Regions from separate parts of the Bradyrhizobium sp. MI1.7 genome, predicted to be linked through region 3. Evidence: predicted binding sites of a transcription regulator. Region 3 holds the regulator's gene; each other region holds the start of a gene.
The links. The regulator LexA, encoded in region 3, represses DNA repair genes until DNA is damaged. The targets are predictions, from matches to a motif close to TGTTCNNNNTGTGTTCNG.

Region 1: the regulator LexA is predicted to act here: its motif matches at 1,805-1,822, upstream of AC0L3X_RS36860 (PA0069 family radical SAM protein).
Region 2: the regulator LexA is predicted to act here: its motif matches at 2,414-2,431, upstream of AC0L3X_RS37360 (putative DNA modification/repair radical SAM protein).

What each region holds. Positions count from the first base shown of each region.
Region 1 covers NZ_JBVVPO010000063.1:19,667-24,293, reverse strand. The annotation lists gene AC0L3X_RS36870 (ribonuclease HII) at 1-64, opposite strand, end outside; gene AC0L3X_RS36865 (VOC family protein) at 141-596, opposite strand; gene AC0L3X_RS36860 (PA0069 family radical SAM protein) at 620-1,783, opposite strand; gene AC0L3X_RS36855 (phosphoketolase family protein) at 1,994-4,381, shown strand; gene AC0L3X_RS36850 (acetate/propionate family kinase) at 4,386-4,627, shown strand, end outside.
Region 2 covers NZ_JBVVPO010000065.1:39,343-43,969, reverse strand. The annotation lists gene AC0L3X_RS37375 (error-prone DNA polymerase) at 1-80, opposite strand, end outside; gene AC0L3X_RS37370 (Y-family DNA polymerase) at 77-1,663, opposite strand; gene AC0L3X_RS37365 (ImuA family protein) at 1,566-2,348, opposite strand; gene AC0L3X_RS37360 (putative DNA modification/repair radical SAM protein) at 2,512-3,747, shown strand; gene AC0L3X_RS37355 (UdgX family uracil-DNA binding protein) at 3,747-4,627, shown strand, end outside.
Region 3 covers NZ_JBVVPO010000003.1:253,136-257,762, forward strand. The annotation lists gene AC0L3X_RS05700 (hypothetical protein) at 1-29, shown strand, start outside; gene AC0L3X_RS05705 (molybdopterin molybdotransferase MoeA) at 261-1,472, shown strand; gene lexA (transcriptional repressor LexA) at 1,649-2,350, shown strand; gene AC0L3X_RS05715 (hypothetical protein) at 2,372-2,704, opposite strand; gene AC0L3X_RS05720 (hypothetical protein) at 2,951-3,385, shown strand; gene AC0L3X_RS05725 (GAF domain-containing protein) at 3,610-4,551, shown strand; gene AC0L3X_RS05730 (ComEC/Rec2 family competence protein) at 4,561-4,627, opposite strand, start outside.

The sequences.
Region 1 (4,627 bases), on a different contig from region 3:
TCTTCGACGCGCCCTTCTTTGGCGCGTCTTTGGCCGGCTTCCTGGTGGACTTGTCCCGAATCATGGGCGGGATCGTGCGCAAGCGGCCCGGCCGGCGCAACCGGGAACCCCGGACAATTCCCGTTATTCAGACCAGCCGCCTACTCCGCCAGATGCACCCGCCGGTCCTCACCGACCTCGATGTCGGGCGCGACCACGACTTCCCAGGGATGGCCGTCGGGGTCGGCGAAATAGCCGGAATAACCGCCGTAGTCGGTCTCATGCGCCGCTTTCAGCAGCGCCGCGCCCTTGCCGACGGCGAAGGCCAGAACCGCATCGACCTCGCCGCGCGTGGCGCAGTTCCAGGCGAGCGTCATGCCGCGGAAGGTCGCGGGCCTCGGATTGTCCGGCAACTTGGCGTCGGCCGCGAGTTTGTCCCAGTGAAACAGGGCCAGCACCGGACCACCGGTATCGTAGAAGGCGACGGCCTCGCCGGTCGCCTTCAGCCGACGCGAGAAGCCGAGCGCGTCATAGAAGGCGATGCTGGCACGAATGTCGCTCACACCCAGTGTGATGACCGTGAGCCGCGGCACCGGCGCGGTAAGTTCCTGGCTCATGCTACGCCTCTTCCGTTTCCCGATCAGAACAGGCTGAGCTGATCGCCGTTCCGCTTCGGCCTCGCAAAGTGATCCGTCGTCAGCTTGGAGCGCCGCTTGTTCAGCCCAAGCCTGTCGCAGGCGATCTCGAAGCGGCGGCCGATGGTCCAGGCCATCGGTCCGGTGCCCTTCATCCGCTCGCCCCATTTCGCGTCGTAATCGCGGCCGCCGCGCATGTCGCGGATCAGGGTGAAGACGTGGCGGTAGCGGTCTGGATAATTGGCCATCAGCCATTCGCGGAAGAGATCGCGAACCTCCAGCGGCAGCCGCAACAGCACGTAGGAGGCTTCCTTGACGCCGGCATGGGCGGCGGCATCGAGAATGCGCTCGATCTCGGAATCGTTCAGCGCGGGGATCACGGGCGCGACCATCACGGTGGTCGGAATACCCGCGTCCGAAAGCTGCTTCAGCGCCTCCAGCCGCTTCGGCGGCGTCGATGCGCGCGGCTCCATGGTGCGAGCCAGCTTTGGATCGAGCGAGGTGACGGAAATTCCGACCTTGGCGAGATTGCGCTTGGCCATCCGCGCGAGAATGTCGATGTCGCGCGTGACCAGCGCCGACTTGGTGACGATGCCGACGGGGTGGCCGGCGCGCTCCAGCACTTCGAGAATGCCGCGCATGATCTTACGCTCGCGCTCGATCGGCTGATACGGATCGGTGTTGGTCCCGATCGCGATCATCCGCGGCTCGTAGCCGGTCGCGGCCAGCTCCTTCTCGAGCAGCGCCGGCGCATCGGGCTTGGCAAACAGCTTTGACTCGAAGTCGAGCCCCGGCGACAGGCCGAGATAGGCGTGCGTCGGCCGCGCGAAGCAATAGACACAGCCGTGCTCGCAGCCGCGATACGGATTGATCGAGCGGTCGAAGCCAATATCGGGGGATTCGTTGCGGGTGATCACCTTGCGCGAGGTATCGACGCCGACGGTGGTCTTGAACGGCGGCAGCTCCTCCAGGCTCTGCCAGCCATCGTCGAAGGCGACGCGGGCCTCGGCCTCGAAGCGGCCGCTGGCATTGGACTGGGCGCCCCGCCCTCGCCTGCGCTGTTTGTCGATGGCGACCGCCAGTTCGGGAAAATCAGAGTCCGCACCCGCCGGCTCGGAGGGCGCCGTGACCGGCGGGTGCTTGAGAGCATGAGAGGATGCTGGACTCATGAACCCAAGATAGCACGCAAAAGGAACAAATCAAGAACACAAACAAAAAACTCAAAAACAACCCCATGCACAGTAGCCGCCCAAATTTCGGGCGCGGTCCCTTGACCTCACGCAACACACCCGTCGCGGCGATCCTGTTCGATGCCGGACAGGGATCAATCGCACCGGAACAAAGTTGGTGTCGATCGCTGGGTGAAGGTCAGCAGGAACATGACAAATCAACGACAATCGGCCTCAGGGAGCAGCGAGCTCGATCTGCTCGATCGCTATTGGCGCGCCGCGAACTACCTCTCCGTCGGGCAAATCTATCTGCTCGACAATCCGCTGCTGCGCGAGCCGTTGCGGCCGGAGCACATCAAGCCGCGCTTGCTCGGCCATTGGGGCACGACGCCCGGTTTGAACTTCATTTACGCCCATCTCAACCGCGTCATCCGCGCGCTCGATGTCAACGTGCTCTATATCTGCGGTCCCGGCCATGGCGGCCCGGGCATGGTGGCCAACACCTATCTCGAAGGCAGCTACAGCGAGATCTATCCTGACGTCGCGCGCGATACAGACGGATTGCGAAAACTTTTCAGGCAGTTCTCCTTCCCCGGCGGCATTCCGAGCCACGCGGCGCCGGAAACGCCAGGCTCGATCCACGAAGGCGGCGAACTCGGCTACGCGCTGGTGCATGCCTATGGCGCCGCATTCGACAATCCCGACCTGATCGTCGCCTGCGTCGTCGGCGATGGCGAGGCGGAAACCGGCCCGCTCGCGGCGTCCTGGCACTCGAACAAGTTCCTCAATCCCGCCCATGACGGCGCTGTGCTGCCGATCCTGCACCTCAATGGCTACAAGATCGCGAACCCGACCGTGCTCGGACGGATGCGCGACGCGGAGATCCGCGACCTGTTCCGCGGGTTCGGCCACGAGCCGCTGTTCGTCGAGGGCGACGATCCCGAATTGATGCACCAGGCCATGGCGGATGCGCTCGACGTCGCGCTCGCCAGCATCCGCTCGATCCAGCAGCATGCCCGCGACGGCCGCAAGAGCGTCGAGCGGCCGCGCTGGCCGATGATCGTGCTGCGCAGCCCGAAGGGCTGGACCGGCCCGAAGGAGGTCGACGGCAAGAAGGTCGAGGGCTTTTGGCGCGCGCATCAGGTTCCCGTTGCGAGCTGTCGCGAGAACCCGGCGCATCTGAAAATCCTCGAAGACTGGATGCGCAGCTACGAGCCCGAGAAGCTGTTCGACGGCAGCGGCGCGCTCATTCCCGAGCTCCAGGCGCTGGCGCCCGACGGTAACAGGCGCATGGGCGCCAATCCGCACGCCAATGGCGGCCTGCTGAAGAAGGAGCTGAAGCTGCCGGACTTCCGCAGTTTTGCGTTGGACGTGCCGCAGCCCGGCGGCGTCACCGGCGAAGCAACGCGCGAGCTCGGCAAATTCCTGCGCGACGTCATCCGCCTCAACGCAGAAACGCGCAACTTCCGCATCATGGGTCCGGACGAGACCGCGTCAAACCGGCTCGATGCCGTGTTCGAGGCGACCGAACGGGTCTGGATGGAGCCGACGGAGCCTTACGACGTGCATCTCGCCCAGGACGGCCGGGTGATGGAGGTTTTGAGCGAGCATCTCTGCCAGGGCTGGCTCGAGGGCTATCTGCTCACCGGACGGCACGGCTTGTTCTCCTGCTACGAGGCCTTCATCCACATCGTCGATTCCATGTTCAACCAGCACGCCAAATGGCTGAAGGTGACGCGACATCTGCCCTGGCGGCGACCGATCGCCTCGCTGAACTATCTCCTGACCTCGCATGTCTGGCGGCAGGACCATAACGGATTCAGCCATCAGGATCCCGGCTTCGTCGATCTCGTCGCCAACAAGAAGGCCGACATCGTCCGCATCTACTTCCCGCCCGACGCCAACACGCTGTTGTGGATCGCCGATCACTGCCTGCGCACCTATGACCGCATCAACGTCATCGTCGCCGGCAAGCAGCCGGCGCCGCAATGGCTGTCGATGCAGGACGCCGCCACGCATTGTGATGCCGGCATCGGCATCTGGACCTGGGCCGGCACGGAGGATGCGGATGGCGAGCCCGACGTCGTGATGGCCTGCGCCGGCGACGTGCCGACACTGGAGACGCTCGCCGCCGTCGATCTGCTGCGCAAGGCGCTGCCCGACCTGAAGATCCGCGTCGTCAACGTCGTCGACCTCATGACGCTGCAGCCGAAAGACCAGCACCCGCACGGCCTGTCCGACCGTGACTTCGACAGCCTGTTCACACCAGACAAGCCGGTGATCTTCGCCTATCACGGCTATCCCTATCTCATCCACCGTCTCACCTATAACCGCACCAACCATGCCGGAATGCATGTGCGCGGCTTTGCCGAGGAAGGCACCACGACGACGCCGTTCGACATGGTCGTCCTCAACGGGCTCGACCGCTATCACCTCGCGATCGAGGCGATCGCGCGCGTGCCGGGTCTGGCGACCAAGGCCGCGCAGGTGCAACAGCAGTTCCGCGACAGACTGATCGAACATTCGCACTATGTGCGCGAACACGGCGAGGACATGCCTGAAATTCGCGACTGGGTCTGGCCGGGCAAAGCGGGTTGACGTCATGACGGCGTCGGCCCTCGTGCTCAACTCGGGCTCGTCGAGCATCAAGTTCGGCCTGTTCGACATCGCGGCGGACGAGCCTGCCCTGCTCTGCAAGGGCCTGCTCGACGAGCATGAGGCGAAGCCGCGGCTCGTGGTGAAAAGCCCTGCGGGCGGAGACCTGTTCGAGACGCAGAGGGAAGCATCCGATGCGGACAGCGGTCATCTGTTCGCGGAGGTGCTCGGCTTCATCGAGGAGCGTTT
Region 2 (4,627 bases), on a different contig from region 3:
TAGGCGCGCGGATCCGAGCCGCCGCGCAGGAAGGAGAAGTTGGTGGTGATGCCGATCTCGGCATAAGCGGGCGTGTTCATGCGAAGAGACCGTGCACATACCAGTTGGGGGGAATGGGTTTACCTTCGTCGTCGAACACCTCTCCTTCGTAAAGACCGTCGCGAAAGATCCAGAAGCGCAGGCCTTCGGCATCCTCGATGCGGAAATAATCCCGCGTCAATTGCTTGCCGTCCTGCCGCCACCATTCCATCGCGATGCGCTCGGGCCCTTCCACCCGCACCACCGCATGCAGCGCGCGCCGCCAGGTGAACTGATGCGGCGGGCCGTCGGGCACGGTCGCGAACGGCACCTTGATCGGCTCCGGTCTGTCGAACAGCCGCAGGGGGCGCAGCGGCGGCTCGCTCTCGGCGCGCGCCGGCCATTCGGCCTGCATGGCCACGGCGAGATGGTGCTGGGCAGGCGCGGCCAGCACCGCACATTCCGGGATATGGGTATCCTCAGGCAAATGCACGACGACGCGCTTTCCGCCGATGCGCGCGGCGATGCGGTCGATCAGCGCGGCGAGCTCGTCATTGTCATGGACATGGGCGTCGAGATCGCGCTGCTCCTGCACCACGATCTCGGTGCGGCTTGCCGACAGTCGTACCATGTCGAAACCGAAGCCGGGATCCAGCGGATCGGCGAGCGCATCGAGGCGCTCGCGGAACAGCCGGTCGATGACTTTGCTTTGCGTGACCGGCCGCCCGGTCTCGACCATGATCGCGCGCACCACGCCGTCGGTGCGAAAGAAGGCGGCTTCCAGGCGCCGCGCACCCTTGCCCTGCTTCTCCATGGACGCGATCAGCGTGTCGGCCAGCCGCGACAGCGTCATCGCGATCATGGTGTCGGTGGCGATCGGTTCGGCAAAGCGCTTCTCCACGATGTAATCCGGCAGCGGTTTGCGCGGATTGATCGGGGCATCGCCATGCCCCTGCGCATGCGCGAGCAGCGTGGAGAACCGCGCGCCGAACCGCGCCGTGATCTCATGCGGCTCGCGCGAGGCGACATCGCCGATGGTTTTCAGGCCGGCGCGACGCAGGCCCGTGGTGATGGCCTCGCCCGCACCGAGCGCGGACACCGGCAGCCGGCTGACCGCCGCCGCCTCCCCGCCATCGGCGACGATGGTGCCGGAGGCCTGCCGCGTCAGCGTGCGCGCGCAGACCGAGGTGCCGGCGATCGCCGCGCTGACGGCAAAACCCTGACGGGCGAGCCCGCGGACGAAGGTCTGCAACAACGCAGCCTCGCCGCCGAACAGATGCGCGCAGCCGGTGATGTCCAGAAACAGCCCGTGCGGCGGATCGAGCGCCACCAGCGGCGTGAAGCGATCGCACCAGTCGGCGACGTCGCTGAGCGTCTTCGCATCGGCCACGACATCGGCGTCGAACACTTTCAAGTCCGGACACATCGCCCGTGCATTGGCCAGGGGCTGGCCGATGTGCAAGCCGAGGCGCTCGGCGGCTTCGTCCAGCGCATGGATCACCAGCGCATTGTTGTCCTTGATGACGACGATGCTCGGATCATTGGTCTTACCCAGCGCGCCGAAGAACCGCTGAATCCGATCGATGGGCAGGCGTGGCAGCCACAGGCTGAGGATACGTCGACGGTTCAGAGAACTGGCACTCATCACATTTCCATTCCATGATCCACCGGCCGCAGGGGCCATGACGATTGCGCAAGAGCTCGGCATCGAAGCGCGGCGCGCCCCAGGCACTCCATGCCGGGCCCGGCGGCGAATGCGCCGCGCGCAGCATCCATCGCGTCTCCGCGGTCGAGGGCAGCGGCTGCGCGGCCATCCGCAACATCAGGCCGGTGACACCGGACGATTGCGCGGCCAGTGTCAGCTTACGGCTCGCCACGAGATCGAACTGCCGCGTCTCACCCCAGAGCTCGAGCACGACGGCGCCAAGCGCGTCGCAGGCGAGCGCATCGGCCGAGGTCCGCAACGCGCTCTCGACATCGGCGGCGCGCACCATCACCACGCGGCGCGGATCGAGACCGATCTCGGCAAGCCCGCTCATCGACAGCGCGCCGGTCTCGAGTTCCGAAAAATCCTGCCGCACCCACAGCAGCGGCCGGCGCCGCGAGACACGCCCCGCAAGCCCCATGACAAAACCCGTCGCGGCGGTTCCCTGCCGGCCCTCGCAAAACACCTCGTGGATCACCGCGCGCGCGAGCCCGCCCTTCAGCGCGCTGTCGACCTCGTCGTGGCCGAGCGCGACGCGATCGTGCTGATGCACGACCTCCGCCGTCTCGATGCGCTCGATCTGGCCGCGCAAGGTCGCAAGCGCGTTCATCCGTGCGCCGCTCATATACGCCGCTCCTTCAGAGGTGATTGCCGAGGTTCTCAAAAATAAGAACCTGCGGCTGGCTCATTTGTTCATGATATGTTCTAATATAAAGCTAACAGCGGCCGGGGAGTCAATCGAATTGGTGCTCATCCGGATTCGTAAGCTGAATCAAAGGGATTCCACGATGGACGTACAACGCAAGCTGGAGATTCTGGCTGATGCCGCCAAATACGATGCGTCGTGCGCCTCCAGCGGCACCGAGAAGCGGGATTCCAGCGACGGCAAGGGCATGGGCTCGACCGCACCGGGCATGGGCATCTGCCATTCCTACGCGCCGGACGGACGCTGCATCTCGCTGCTCAAAGTGCTCCTGACCAACGCCTGCAATTACAACTGCCTTTATTGCGTCAACCGCGCCTCTTCCAACGTGCCGCGTGCCCGCTTCACCATCGACGAAGTGGTCAAGCTCACGCTCGACTTCTACCGGCGCAATTACATCGAGGGCTTGTTTCTCTCCTCCGGCATCATCCGCAGCCCCGACTACACCATGGAGCAGGTGGTCAGCGTCGCGCGCAAACTGCGCGAGGAGCATCACTTTCGCGGCTACATCCATCTCAAGACCATTCCCGAGGCCGACGACGCGCTGATCGCGGAAGCCGGCAAATATGCAGATCGCCTCTCCATCAACATCGAGATGCCTGAGGAGACGAGCCTGCAGCAATACGCACCGGAAAAGGATGTGCGCGCGATCCGCCGCACCATGGGCCGGCTGCGGCTGAAGCTCGACGAGGCTGAGGAAAACCGCAGCACAAAGACGAAGGCGAGGCCGCAGCGCTTCGCGCCCGCCGGACAGAGCACGCAGATGATCGTCGGCGCCGACGCGGCCTCCGATCACACCATTCTCCACACCAGCTCCAATCTCTATGGCTCCTACAGGCTGCGGCGCGTCTATTACTCCGCCTTCAGCCCGATCCCCGATGCCAGCCGCGCTTTGCCTCTGGTACAGCCGCCGCTGCTGCGCGAGCACCGGCTCTACCAGGCCGACTGGCTGATGCGGTTCTACGGTTTCGACGTTGCGGAGATCGTCGATGACAACGCGATGCTGCCGCTCGACATCGATCCGAAGCTCGCCTGGGCGCTGCGCCATCGCGACCGCTTCCCGCTCGACGTCAACCGCGCCAGCCGCGAGGAGCTGTTGCGCGTGCCCGGCTTCGGCACCAAGGCGGTCGAACGCATCATCGCGACCCGGCGCACCACCACGATCCGCCTCTCCGATCTCGCGCGGCTGCACGTGCCCCGCAACAAGGCGCTGCCTTTCATCGTCCTCAGCGATCACCGCCCCGCGCCGCACCGCCTCGACGAGGCGCGGCTGATCGAACGGTTCAAGCCGAAGGCAACACAACTGGGGTTTGGCTTCTGATGCAGTACATCACCCTCGACACCGAAACCGATTTCGACGGCTGGCGCAAAGCCGCGCGGTCGCTCGTGCTGCATCATGTGCCGCCAACCGATGCCACCTGGACCGTACAAGGCGGCGAAGCCGAGCTGTTCGCACCGCCCGCGCCGTCTCCGATATTTGAGGTGAACGACGGCACCTTCAACGTCTCGGCAAAATTCGTCGAGCTCGCCAAGGCCGCGATCCTGCATCGCGACGGCGAGCGCTTTGCGATCCTCTATCGCCTGCTCTGGCGCTTGAAAGACAATCACGATCTCATCGAGGTCGCGACCGATCCCGATGTCGCGCAAGTCACCGCCATGGCAAGAGCAGTCCATCGCGACGAGCACAAGATGCATGCCTTCGTGCGCTTCCGCGAGATCGGACGCGAGCGCGCGGCGCATTACGTCGCCTGGTTCGAGCCGGAGCATCACATCGTCGAGCTTGCCGCGCCGTTCTTTGCCAAGCGCTTCGCCGACATGCCCTGGTCGATCCTGACACCCGATCTGTGTGCGCATTGGGACGGCCACGCGCTCTCGTTCACGTCGGGCGTGAGCAAGAACGAAGCACCCGGCGAAGACCGGTTGGAGGAAACCTGGCGGCGCTACTACGCCAGCATCTTCAATCCGGCGCGGCTGAAGGTGAAGGCAATGCAGACGGAGATGCCGAAGAAATACTGGAGGAACCTGCCCGAGGCGTCGATCATTAAGCCCTTGATCGAGGACGCCGAGCGCATGACCGGCGCCATGATCGCCAATGCCGCAACCGATCCGCACAAGCCCCAGAAGCGGCCGGAGGCTCCGATGCCACGCAAGCTGGCTGCCGACGATCTCGAAGCGCTCCGCGAGGAGGCCGCGCATTGCCG
Region 3 (4,627 bases):
TCAGTCCGTACAAGCCGCCGGGGAGTTGACCGATGCTGGCCGTGGCTCTCGTCCTTCTCGTCCTCGCCATGGCCATCCTCGTACCGGTCTGTCTCGCCTTCTGGATCATGCCGCGGCGGACTTGATGCTCACCCTTCATCGCAGAGCGGATGACGCAGGATAAATCATCCTGCGCGGCCACTGTTTTGCCTCTGCGCCTGCACTCGGCTAGAACTCTCGCCGCCGATTTGCCCGAACGGGCCCAGCAGGAGTTTTCACCCGTGGCCCTGATGCCGGTTTCCGACGCGCTCGCTGCGGTGCTGGCGGGCGCAGAGCCGCTGCCTGAAGAGATGATCGCGCTCGACGCAGCCTTCCACCGCGTGCTCGCGCGCGACGTCGCCGCGCGGCGCACGCAGCCGCCGCAGGCGATGTCGGCAATGGACGGCTATGCGGTGCGCGCGGTCGATGCGGCGAAGATCGACTCCCAGCTCACCCTGATTGGCGAGGTCGCGGCGGGCCGCCCGTTTGCGGGATCGGTCGGCGCCGGCGAGGCCGTGCGTATCTTCACCGGCGGTGTCGTTCCCGATGGCGCTGATGCGGTCGTGATCCAGGAGGACACGATCGCGGACGGCAAGCGCATAACGATCAAGGAAGCTGCCGTAACGGGGCGGCACATCCGCCCCGCCGGCGTCGACTTCTCGGAAGGCGACGTGCTGCTGCGCAAAGGGGCCCGGCTCACCGAGCGCGACCTCGCGCTCGCCGCCGGCATGAATTACCCGCAACTGCCAGTCCGGCGACGCCCGAAGGTCGCGATCCTCGCGACCGGCGACGAGCTGGTGATGCCGGGTACGACGCCGGGCCACGGCCAGATCGTCTATTCCAACGGCTACGCCCTGCACGCGCTCGCCCGCAGCGAGGGCGCCGATACCATCGACCTCGGCGTTGCCGCCGATACGCTGGAGGCCACCACGGCCGGCATCGGCCGCGCGCGGGAGAGCGGCGCCGACATCCTGATCACGACCGGCGGCGCGTCGGTCGGGGACCACGATCTGGTCCAGCAGGCGCTGAGGGACGAAGGTATCTCGATGGCGTTCTGGAAGATCGCGATGCGGCCGGGCAAGCCGATGATGAACGGGCGGCTCGGCGCGATGCGCGTGATCGGCCTGCCCGGCAATCCCGTGTCATCCTACGTTTGCGGCTTCCTGTTCATGGTGCCGTTGATTCGCGCGCTTTCGGGCCGTTCGATGATTCATCACCGCCGCGAACGCGCGGTGCTCGGCCGCGATGTCGGCGCCAATGACCAGCGCGAGGATTACCTGCGCGCACGCCTCGAGCTGCGCGACGACGGCACGCTCGTCGCCCTTCCGGTCAATCACCAGGATTCCTCGCTGCTTGCGAATCTCGCTGCGGCACAGGCACTTCTCGTGCGCGCGCCATTCGCGTCGAAGGCCGAAGCCGGCACGCCTTGCGAGGTCTTGCGGCTGCCCGTCTGAGCGCTTCGTTCGCGTGCGTTCCGCGAACTTTGTCGCGTTCACGGTAAATTAAGCAGTTGCGGAACATGTATCGAACATATAGTGTCCGTTCATGATTTGTTTCGAGAATGTAGCGGCTTACTGCTGAATTCAGCGTCTCGGAATCGAACGACATCAACCGGGGGATTTTGGTCGAGATGTTAACGCGCAAACAATACGAGCTCCTGCGGTTCATCAGCGAACGACTGAAGGAAAGCGGCGTGCCGCCCTCCTTCGATGAGATGAAGGACGCGCTCGACCTGCGCTCGAAATCGGGCATCCATCGCCTGATCACCGCGCTCGAGGAGCGCGGCTTCATCCGGCGCCTGCCCAACCGGGCCCGCGCCATCGAGGTGATCAAGCTGCCCGAGCTTCAGGCCGCCGCCGGCAGCCGCCGCGGCTTCACGCCGAGCGTCATCGAAGGCAATCTCGGCAAGGTCCGCACGACTTCGAGCCCGCCGCCGGACGAGGGCGAGCGCCCCGTCGCGGTCCCCGTGATGGGCCGCATCGCGGCCGGTACGCCGATCGAGGCCTTGCAGACCCGCAGCCACACCATCAGCGTACCGCCTGACATGCTCGGCTCGGGCGAACATTACGCGCTCGAAGTGCGCGGCGATTCCATGGTCGAGGCCGGCATTCTCGACGGCGACATGGCGCTGATCCAGCGCAACGAGAGCGCCGATACCGGCGATATCGTGGTGGCGCTGATCGACGACGAGGAGGCGACGCTCAAGCGCTTCCGCCGCCGCGGCGCCTCGATCGCGCTCGAGCCCGCCAATGCGGCCTATGAGGTCCGCATTCTGCCGCCCAACCGGGTGAAGATCCAGGGCAAGCTGATCGGACTGTACCGGAAGTATTGATACCGAACGTGCCGGTATCGGTCATTTCGCGCCCCGCGCGCTTTCGATCGGCATCGCCGATCCGGGATTGGAGCGGACGATTGTCCGCTTCCGCTGGATAGTCTTTCTGGTTTCGCGCAGATTATCCGGCCCCTCCTCCAGCGGTACATCCTCGGCACGCCACACGAAGCAGCCCTGCTTCGCGGCCTTCAGGTTCGAGGAGAAGTCATGCGCCAGATCGTTCTGAGCACAGTTGCTGTGGCGCTGATCGCAGCATCGGCCGCGCAAGCCTTGGCCGCGCAATCGCGGCCCCATGCCCGCAAGGATACCGCCGTAAGCGAGCAAGTCCGCAAGGCCCTCGACGCCGTCGACCAACCGTCGCGGCCGGGCTGGCAATATTCCGGCTGGTCGGCGCCTGCGGGGCGCTGACACGCGCCTGCGGAATGCAAAGGGGCGGGCTTTGTTCCTGGTGGATTCGGGAAAGTTAATGTGATTGCGGCCTGCGGCGGCGAGCCGTAGATTTGCCTACAACCCGGCAGAACGTTTGGTATTTCCACTCTGATAGAGGCCTGCGCCTCGATTAAGAGACGTGGGTCGCTATCCCTGCATGAGGAGCACCCGATGTGTGACTACAGCCTGCATGCCGTCGCGTCGCGTCCCGCCGAAGTCGGCGAGACGATCGTCACGACAACCTTCCGCGGCACCTCGACGCGCGGCTTTGCCTCCGCGGCCGATCCGACCGTCGCGGTCTGCCTGCTCCCGGGAACGGAGCTCGCCTTCGCCGACAACGTCCGCTACGACAATCGCTGGATCTGGACGCGCACCGTCAATTCGCGCGTCGGCAAGTTCGGCAAGATCGATCCGCACATTCCCGATCGCCATCATGATGCGATCGAATTCCCCGACGGCAAATCCGTGCTGGTGACGCAGCTGGTCGAAGGCCAGCGTGCGACCGTGCTGCAGCTACCGGTGACCCAGCCGCTCGGCGAGCGCGAGCACAAGCCGCAGACCATCACCGACAGCCGGCCAACCAGCACCCGCCTGCCGATCGGCTGACATCGCCATTCCCGGCCGGCAGGTCGGGCCAGGATTGAAAATCGCCATCGCCGGCCGAGGCCGGCGAGATGGTGTTGCTCGTGCCCCGCGAAACGCCATCGGGCGGACCAAGCCGTTGTGCCTCCCACCGCACGAAGTTTGCGCTGTCCTGCCTGAATTTTAAACGTCCGTTCCGCAGCCAAATGGCCGATGCTTGGTGCGGCTTGAGACGGCGGGCACGTTCGATGAAGACCTTCATTCGCGTCGTTGAACTCTGGGTGCCTGACCGCACGCGCATGCGGCTGGAATTCGGCGGCGGCCTCTACGGCGAAGGGTTGTCCGCGTTTAGGGACGTGAGCGAGGATCTGCACTTCGGATATGACGAGGGACTTCCCGGCAAGGCCTGGGCCAGCGGCCACCCCGTGATCCTCACCAGATTCACCGATTCCTATTTCAAGCGGACCGATCAGGCCATCGCCGCCGGGCTGACCTGCGGCGTGGCGGTGCCGGTGTTTTCAGGCGAATTCCTGCAAGCTGTCATGGTGCTGTTCTGCGGCGACGACGAGGCCCATGTCGGCGCGATCGAGCTCTGGCACAACGATGCCGAAACCTCCCACGAGATGGGGCTCGTCGACGGCTATTACGGCACCGCCGACATGTTCGAATTCAACTCCCGCCACACCAGATTTCCGCGTGGCTTCGGCCTGCCCGGCCGCATCTGGAAAGCCGGCCTGCCGCTGATCATCAAGGACCTGCACGATGCCAGGAGTTTTCTGCGCTGGGAGGACGCCGCCAAGGTCGGAATCAATCTCGGCGTCGGCGTTCCCTACCGGACCGGCACCGATCAAACCTGGGTGCTGACATTTCTCTCCGCGCAGGCGACCCCGATTGCGCGACGCTTCGAGATCTGGGTCCCGGACGAGGCCCGTTCGGCGCTGGTCTTCCGCACCGGCGATTGCAGCGCGCAGACCGACCTCGCCGCGCTCTATGCGACGAAATCCATCGCCAAAGGCGAAGGCAGCATCGGCGGGGCCTGGGCCACCGGCATGCCCGCGCTCAACGACGATCTCGCGCGTGACGGCTCGGTCGCGGCCTCGCAGGCCAGCGCCTCTGGACTGAGCCAGATGGTCGTCCTGCCGGTGATCGGCAATGCCAGGCTCGACGCCGTGCTGGCCTGGTATCTGTAACCCGTCCGCTCAATCCTCAGCCTGCAGGTCCGCTTCCGATGGCGTCGCGTCGCGGTTGCGGGGAGCCGCCGCCTGC